Regions from separate parts of the Janthinobacterium paucivorans genome, predicted to be linked through region 1. Evidence: predicted binding sites of a transcription regulator. Region 1 holds the regulator's gene; the other holds the start of a gene.
What was found. The regulator FliA, encoded in region 1, starts transcription of late flagellar genes. The targets are predictions, from matches to a motif close to CTAAAGTTTNNNNNNNNNNNGCCGNTA.
Positions count from the first base shown of each region.

Region 2: a site for FliA is predicted at 2,789-2,815, ahead of ACQ4V8_RS07635 (DUF5610 domain-containing protein). Genes of this name have one in related genera too.

Region 1 is NZ_JBNYXR010000001.1:182,933-187,343, forward strand. It holds gene flhF (flagellar biosynthesis GTPase FlhF) at 1-1,228, shown strand, start outside; gene ACQ4V8_RS00790 (MinD/ParA family ATP-binding protein) at 1,221-2,084, shown strand; gene ACQ4V8_RS00795 (RNA polymerase sigma factor FliA) at 2,129-2,860, shown strand; gene ACQ4V8_RS00800 (flagellar motor protein) at 2,842-3,588, shown strand; gene motD (flagellar motor protein MotD) at 3,594-4,382, shown strand.
Region 2 is NZ_JBNYXR010000005.1:26,933-31,343, reverse strand. It holds gene ACQ4V8_RS07650 (DUF1345 domain-containing protein) at 1-150, shown strand, start outside; gene ACQ4V8_RS07645 (HPF/RaiA family ribosome-associated protein) at 390-767, shown strand; gene ACQ4V8_RS07640 (GGDEF domain-containing protein) at 1,031-1,996, shown strand; gene ACQ4V8_RS07635 (DUF5610 domain-containing protein) at 2,103-2,717, opposite strand; gene sbcB (exodeoxyribonuclease I) at 2,864-4,312, shown strand.

The DNA.
Region 1 (4,411 bases):
CGATGGCGTGGTGGAAATCCTGGCGCTGGCCAATGACGATGCCGCTTCGCTGGCGTCGCCGCCGGCGGCGTCCGAAATGTCCCAGCCGCGGCCCCAGTTGCAGACCCAGTTCGCCACGCCGCAGCGTCAGCCCGCCCCGGCCCAACGCCCGGCTGCGCCACGTCCTGCCGCACCGCGCCAAGCAGCCGGCGAGCCAGTGGACATGGCCCGCATGCAGCAGATGATGGCCAGCGCGTTGGCGCACGTGAAAGAGAATGCCGCCGCCGAGATGAGCGGCATGATGAATGAAATTCGCGCCATGCGCGGCATGATGGAAACCCAGTTGGCGGAAATTTCGTGGGGCTCGACGCAGCAGCGCGAGCCGCAAAAAGCCGTGGTGCTGCGTGAAATGCTGGCCGCCGGTTTCTCGGCCAGCCTGGCGCGCTACCTGATCGACAAGCTGCCCGCCGGCCTGGATGGCGCGCAAAGCATGCGCTGGATCAAGACCGTCCTCAGCCGCAACCTCAATACAGTCGCCAACGAAGACGCCATGCTGGAGCAGGGCGGCGTGTTTGCGCTGGTGGGCCCGACCGGTGTTGGCAAGACCACCAGCACGGCCAAGCTGGCGGCCCGCTGCGTGATGCGCCACGGCCCGGAAAAGCTGGCCCTGATCACCACCGATGCCTATCGTATCGGCGCGCATGAACAGCTGCGCATCTACGGCAAGATTCTCGGCGTGATGGTGCATTCGGTGAAGGATGAGGCGGACTTGCGCATCGCCTTGAAGGAATTGAAAAACAAGCACACGGTGCTGATCGATACGGTGGGCGTGAGCCAGCGCGACCAGATGGTGACCGAACAGGTGGCCATGCTGTCTGGCGCCGGCGCCGACGTGAAACGCCTGCTGTGCCTGAACTCCACGGCCACGCAGGAAACCTTGAACGAAGTGGTGCGCGCCTACCAGGGCAGCGGCCTGGCTGGCTGCATCATGACCAAGCTCGATGAAGCGGCCTCGATCGGCAATGTGCTCGACGTGGTGATCCGCCAGAAACTGAACCTGTTTTATGTGTCGAATGGCCAGCGCGTGCCGGAAGACTTGTACCTGGCCGACCGTGGCTACCTGATCGACCGCGCTTTCAAGCTCAAGCGTGATGCCGCGGCGACACAGTTTTCCGATGCCGAACTGCCGCTGTTGATGGCACAGGCGGCGTCGCGCAACAATGAAGCGCGCGGGGTGCACCTTGGCTAATTTTGATTTCGACCAGGCCGAAGGCTTGCGCCGCATGTTGGCCGGCCCGCAGCCGCGCGTCATGACGTTCTTGTCGGCCACGCCGCAAGACGACAAGGGCGCCATGCTGGTCAACCTTGGGGCCTCGCTGGTGTACGGCGGCAATGACGTGCTGCTGCTCGACGCCAGCGGCGGCAGCGACGGCGTCGCTGCCCGCCTGGGACTGGCGCACGGCGCCAGCCTGCGCGACGTGGCACGCCAGCAGTGCGCCTTGAACCAGGTCATCCATCAAGTGCCGCAAGGCTTCGGCGTGGCCAGCCTGGGCGCGCGCAACCATCTGATGGATAGCTTGGACTATGCTGGCGAGGAAGAACTGCGCCGCCTAGGCAAGACCTTCGAGGTGCTGGCGCGCCAGAGCGGCATCGTGCTGGTCGACGGCGTCATGGCCGACGCGGGCGACTGCTTCCCCGTGCCGCTGATGGCCTCATCCGACATCGTGGTGCAGGTCTCGACCAGCGCCACCTCGATCAAGGCCGCTTACTGCCTCATCAAGCGCCTGAGCCAGGAACTGGGACGGCGTCCGTTTGGCATTCTTGTTACCGGCGCTTCCGAATCTGAGGCAAAAGTGGTGTACGATAATATGGCGCAGGCGGCGAGCCGTTATCTGGCCGTGAAATTGACCTCGATGGGGTCGGTGCCTGCCGACGAGTATCTACACCGCGCGGCGCGTCTGGGACGCAGCGTGGTCGATGCCTTTCCATTGGCGGGGGCCTCGGTGGCGTTTCGCGGACTGGCCGAGCGGCTGGCCCGTTCGGCGGCGCCAGTGCTCGGCGGCACCTTGTACCAGACGGGGAGCCTGCACCAGTTCAGCGCCTGATTCCATTATCAGCACTCGATAGCAGTTAAAACAATAAGCAGCCTATGTACACGGTCAAAGGGAAATCGAACAAGGACTATTTGCTGACGGAGCATATTCCGTTGGTAAAGCGTCTGGCGCACCATATGAAGGCGAAATTGCCGCCTTCGGTCGAGGTCGATGACCTGATCCAGGCCGGCATGATCGGCCTGCTCGACGCTATCAGTCGCTACGAAGAGACGCATGGCGCGCAGTTCGAGACGTATGCCGTGCTGCGCATCCGAGGTGCCATGCTCGACGAATTGCGCACCAGCGACTGGCTGCCGCGCAGCATGCGCCAGAACATGCGCAAGATCGAAGAGGCGATGAGTACCTTGCAGCAGCGCCTCGGTCATCCGCCGACCGAGTCGGAAGTGGCCAAGCTGCTCAAAATGTCGCTCACGGACTACCAGGAAATGCTGGGCGATGGCGGTGGGCACCAGTTGGTGTACTACGAAGACTTTCATGACCCGGACGGCAATGACAGCTTCCTTGACCGCCATTGCGTGGACGAGGATAGCGATCCTTTGCGTTCCCTGCTCGATACCGATTTCCGGCAATCCGTGATCGATGCCATCGACGCGCTGCCGCCACGCGAGAAAATACTCATGGGCCTGTATTACGAAGAAGAGCTGAACCTGAAGGAAATCGGTGCGGTGATGGGCGTGTCCGAATCGCGCGTCTCGCAATTGCATACCCAGGCCGTCGCGCGCCTGCGCGCAACTTTGAGGGAGCAGGCGTGGACTGGTCCAGCGTAATCGGGCTGGCGCTGGCGCTGGCGGGCCTGCTGGTCGGCCAGACACTGGAAGGCGGCAAGATGGCCTCCCTGCTGCAGCCGGCCGCCTTTGCCATCGTCATCGTCGGCACCTTTGGTGCCGTGCTGCTGCAAACGCGGCTGCGCACCTTCGCGCGCGGCATGCAAATGCTGCGCTGGGTCTTCCTGCCGCCCGCCGATACGCGCGCCGCGCTGGCGCGCGATATCGGGCAATGGAGTTTGACGGCGCGTCGCGACGGCACGCTGGCGCTTGAGCGCCTGATGGAAGACACGACCGACCGCTTCAATGCCAAGGGCTTGAGGATGATCGTCGATGGCATTGCGCCCGACAAGCTGCGCCAGGTGCTCGATGTGGAAATCTCTGCCTACGAAATGGCCGAGCGCCAGGCCGTCAAGGTGTGGGAATCGGCGGCCGGCTATTCGCCCACCATCGGTATCGTGGGCGCCGTACTGGGCTTGATCCACGTCATGGAAAACCTGACCGACCCGAGCAAATTGGGCAGTGGCATTGCCGTGGCGTTTGTCTCGACCATCTACGGCGTGGGGCTGGCCAACCTGCTGTTCCTGCCGGTGGCGAATAAACTCAAGGCCATCGTGTCGCGCCGCGTGCTGCAGTACGAGATCACGGCCGCCGTGCTGTACGACATCGCCACGGGCGACCATACGCGCATCATCGAAGAGCGCGTGGCCAGCCTGTTGCACGAGCACTGAGCATGATGCGGCGCGCGCGCAGGAAGTATGACGAGGAAGCGGATAACCAGGACCGCTGGCTGATTTCGTACGCCGACTTCATTACCTTGCTGTTCGCCTTTTTCGTTGTCATGTATGCGATTTCGCAAGTCAACGAAGGTAAGTACCGCGTCTTCCAGAATGCCATCGGCGAGGCCTTCAGCCTGGAAAAGGGCGCGCCGCCCATCATCATGGAAGCGCCGCAAGCCATCGCGCTGCCGAACCCCGCCCTGAAACGCCGCGCCGAAGCCATCCGCCGCGAGCGCGAACACATGACGCGCCTGGCGCAGGACCTCACATCGACGCTGGCGCCGCTGGTCAAGGAAGGCAAAGTGAGGGTCACGCAGACGAGCCGCGGCGTGAGCGTGGAAATCAACGCCAGCGTGCTGTTCGATCCGGGCGCTGCCGGCTTGACGACGGAGTCGGACCAGGCCTTGCGCGCCGTGGCCGTGCTGCTCAAGGACGATACGCACGACGTGCAGGTGGAAGGGCATACGGATGTACAGCCGATCAGCAATTCAAATTTTGCCTCGAACTGGGAATTGTCGGCCGCGCGCGCCAGCGCCGTGGTGCGCCTGTTCATCGCCAGCGGTGTGCAAGCGTCGCGCCTGTCGGCCGTGGGACACGCCGACAACATCCCGGTGGCGCCAAACGCCACGCCGGAAGGACGCGCGCGCAACCGCAGGGTCGCCGTGACGATCCTCTCCGGCATCCCCGAGACGGTGATGGAGGTGCCGACGGCGCCGGTGTCGCCAGCGCCGGCACCGGCCAACTGACTGGCGGGGTCAGCCCCGTCGGCTCTGAC
Region 2 (4,411 bases), on a different contig from region 1:
ATCGCCGTCGCCGTACAAACGTCGGACGTTTGCGTGCAGACGCGGCCGATGCGGCAGATCGTACTGGGGCAATCCGTACTGAGCTTTTTCTTCAATCTGGTCGTGCTGGGACTGTCCATCAATATTGCCGCCGGCTTGATCAATGGATAAGCAAGCGGGAAAAAATTCCATCAGGAAACTTGACCTGACTGCAGGGTTAAGCGCATCTTAATCATGCAGCGCCCTTGAAATTGTCAAAACTGGAGTAAGATAAGCTACGTAAGTGAGGTCATGCACAGCAATCAAGTGCATGAGGTAGTAACCGGGCGCTGATGCGCGCGCAGCCGATTTGACGGCTGCAGGGCATGGCGCCCGAGATGGGTTTTTTTTGAATTGACAGGAGTAAGCATATGCAAATCAATATTCATACCGACAGCACCATCGCCAACACTGCTGGACTGAACGAACATGTGCAATCCGTACTGGAAAACGCACTGAACCGCTTCCGCGACAACCTGACCCGCATCGAAGTCCACATCAGCGACACCAACGGCCCGAAAGGCGGTGCCGACGACATCCGCTGCGTCATGGAAGCACGCATTGCTGGCTATCAAGCAATTGCCGTGACCGAACAAAACGCCACCGTGCATCAAGCCGTTGCCGGCGCCACCGAGAAACTGAAACGCGCGATCGATAGCGCCCTGGGCCGCCTGCAAGACAGCAAGCGCCACGCCAGCGGCAAGAATGCCGTGATCGATACGGCCGAAGCGGAAGAAACCGCCGAGTAACTCGCCCCACTGCAGCATTCCTCAGAGACCAGGGCAGCCGTTCAAGGCTGCCTTGTCGCATCCGGCCCGCCTGTTGCGCACGGCAACAACAATGCCAAAAGTATCACCGTTCCAGCTTCTTGACGCGACAGTGAAATAATTGTCGTATTTCACACAGTAAGTGACCTCAAGCAAGCCTTTGCCGTTACAGCCGAGGCCGCTTTACGCTATCATGAAACCACCGGCTCCCTCCTCCCGCGCGCCGGCTTTTTGAAAGTGTGATTGTGGAACAGATCGGCAAATTCGGCGCTTCAGGCTGCAACATCGGTGATTTACAGCTATTTTGCGATGCAGCGGACAGCCGGACGGCCGCCATGCTGGCACCCTGCCCCGTGATGCGCCTCGAAGCGGGCGAAGCCATTGTCGACAGCCAAGGCACCAAGCTGTACATTGTCCTGCGCGGCTCGCTGGCCGTAGCGGCCGACACCCACACGGGCATGGATGACGGCACCGTCAGCAAGGTCTTGCCCGGCGAAAGCGTGGGCGAACAATCGGTGCTTGATGAAGCGAGCAACCTGGCTGCCATTTCCGCTCTGGAAGAAACCGATTTGCTGGTGATCGATGCGGCCGTCGTATGGGAATTGATCGAGCAATCGAACGGCCTGGCGCGTAACCTGCTGCGCTTGCTCTCCTTCCGCATCCGCGCCGCCAATGCCCTGCTGCGCCGGCGCCAGAAACTGGGCGAATTCTACCGCCAGCTATCGATGGTCGACAGCCTGACGGGCTTGTACAACCGTGCCTGGCTCACCGATTTACTGCCGAACATGGTCATTACCGCCCAGGCCAGCAGCTCGCCGCTGTCGCTGGTAATGATAGACCTCGACCATTTCAAGCGCTTTAACGACACCCACGGCCACCAGGCGGGCGACCAGGCGCTGCGCATCGCCGCGCAAGTGCTGGGCGCTGCCCTGCGACCCACGGATTTTGCCGTGCGCTATGGTGGTGAGGAAATGATGGTGATCTTGCCCGACACCAGTGAAAACGTGGCCCTGCGGGTCGCCGAGCGCCTGTGCGAACGCATGCAGCAAGCCCTTATCTTCACCGACATGCGCAGCGCCCTGCCGCACATCACCGGTTCCTTCGGCGTAGCCAGCCTGGCTGCCGGACAGGATGACGAAGCGCTGATCGCGACAGCCGATGCGGCGCTGTACCGCGCCAAAGCATCGGGCCGCAACCGCGTAAGCACCTGATAAAACGCCCATGGCGTCGTTGCATTGCCTGGTCGTACATTCGTACTGCTTTCGGCAATGCGCCTGGCCCTGGACATTTTCCCAGGCGCCTCAGGTGTCATCGGGATCAGGCGGCCTTGCTGTCGGCCGGCTTGGCGCCGTCATCCTTGTTGCTACTGCGCGCGGCGATGAAATCGGCGTAGCCTTTTTGCACTAATTCATACGTCTTGTCGATATTGCTGGCGAGATCGCCGTTCAGCACGTTCAAGCCACTGAGGATATCGCGCGCTTCCTTGAAGCCTTTTTCCATGCCGCCACTGATGGTATCCATGAACTTGCTCAGGGCCGTAGCGTCGTCCAGACCAGGATTTTGCTTCTTGTAGGCGTCAAAAAAACCCGTCGACAGCGATACAATGCGGCTGGCCGTCGCTTCGGCGCTATTATCTTGCGACGCCGCGTTCTCGATCGCACCCTCGCCGTACTGGCCCTTCAGCGCTTCATTGATATTCGTGATGGCGGTCTTGTACAGCAGCGCCAGCGGCGCGTTTTCCGAAGCGATGGAGACATTCATCGACGCCTGCATGATGGAGGCGTTCAACTGCAGCTTGCTGCGCTCATTGACGCTCATTTCCGTCTTGACGCCATCCTTTTGCTGAACTTTATCGTCCTTGCCGGCAACGCCCGTACTGACGGAAGTCACGGAAGGAGTGGAATTGCTGCTTGCGGCGATGGGAATTGACACGATAGACCTCCTTGAACGGGCAATGTATGCCACCATGCGGGAAACGCAATGCTGATCATGCTCTCGTGTAGTATCGGCAGGTTTTCAGAAAACTGTAGCAGCGACTCTTTGAGCGGCCCAGATAACCAATTAAGCAACGACCATCAATGACTACCCAGACTTTCCTTTGGCACGACTACGAAACCTTTGGCGCGCAGCCGCGCCGCGACCGTCCGGCCCAGTTCGCGGCCATCCGCACGGACGCCGAACTCAAGGAGATCGGCGAGCCTATCATGCTGTATTGCCAGCCTGCCAATGATTTCCTGCCAGACCCGCAAGCGTGCCTGATCACGGGCATCACGCCGCAGCAATGCTTGCAGCTGGGCGTGCCAGAGCACCAGTTCGCCGCCACCATCGAAGCGGCTTTTTCGGAACCGGGCACTATCGGCGTGGGCTACAACACCATCCGTTTCGACGATGAAGTCACGCGTTTCCTGTTCTGGCGCAACCTGATCGACCCGTATGCGCGCGAATGGAAAAACCATTGCGGCCGCTGGGACATTCTCGACGTGGTGCGCATGACGCACGCGCTGCGCCCGGAAGGCATTGAGTGGCCGAAACGCGACGATGGCCAGACCAGTTTTAAACTCGAACACTTGAGCAAGGCCAATGGCCTGGTCCACGCAGCGGCGCACGATGCGCTGTCCGACGTACGCGCCACCATCGCCCTGGCCCGCCTGATCCGCGAAAAGCAGCCGAAGCTGTTCGAGTTCTGCCTGGCGCTGCACAAGAAGGACAGGGTCGCCAGCGAAATGGGCATGCACCTGGCCGCCAGCGAACGCCAACCCTTCCTGCACGTGTCGGGCATGTTCCCCGCCGAACGGGGTTGCCTGGGCGTCGTCTGGCCGCTCGCCACGCACCCGAGCAACAAGAATGAAATTCTGGTCTGGGATTGTGCCTACGACCCACGCGAGCTGTTCAGCCTGGACGCCGACACTATCCGCGCGCGCATGTTCACGCGCAAGGAAGCCATGCCGGAAGGCATGACGCGCCTCCCCGTGAAAAGCGTGCACCTGAACAAGTCGCCCATGCTGGTCGGCAATTTAAAGACCCTGTCGCCAGCCATGGCTGCGCACTGGGGTATCGACCTGGAAGCGGCGCGCGCCAACGCCCAGCTGGCCGCCACGGCGCCGAACATGGAGGCGATCTGGGCCGACGTATTCCAGCGCCCGGGCGTGAATGTTGCGCTAGACGTGGATGAAGACTTATACAATGGTTTCGTCAGCAACGACGACCGCCGCCTGCTCGAATCACTACGCCGCGACACGCCGGCCAAGCTGGCGGCCGCACGCCCATCGTTTGCCGACGAACGCCTGCAGGAATTGCTGTTTCGCTATCGCGCGCGCAATTTTCCGCAAACCCTGAGCGTAGCGGAAAGCCTGCGCTGGGAACAGCACCGCGCCGCCCGGCTGTTCGACGGCGACGGCGGCGCCCGCACCATCGACATGCTGTTTACGGAAATCGACGTGCTGTCGGAGTCCGTCGATGAGCGGGGGGAAGAAATATTGGGCGAGCTCTACGATTACGCGGAGATCGTCGCGCCGCAAAGGGACTAAATGAAAAATGCCGGGCTAGCCCGGCATTTTGCATGGATGACAAACAACAGTCATCACGGTGCGTGACAGAAGCGTAGCGAGCGGATGAGAGTTGCGGCC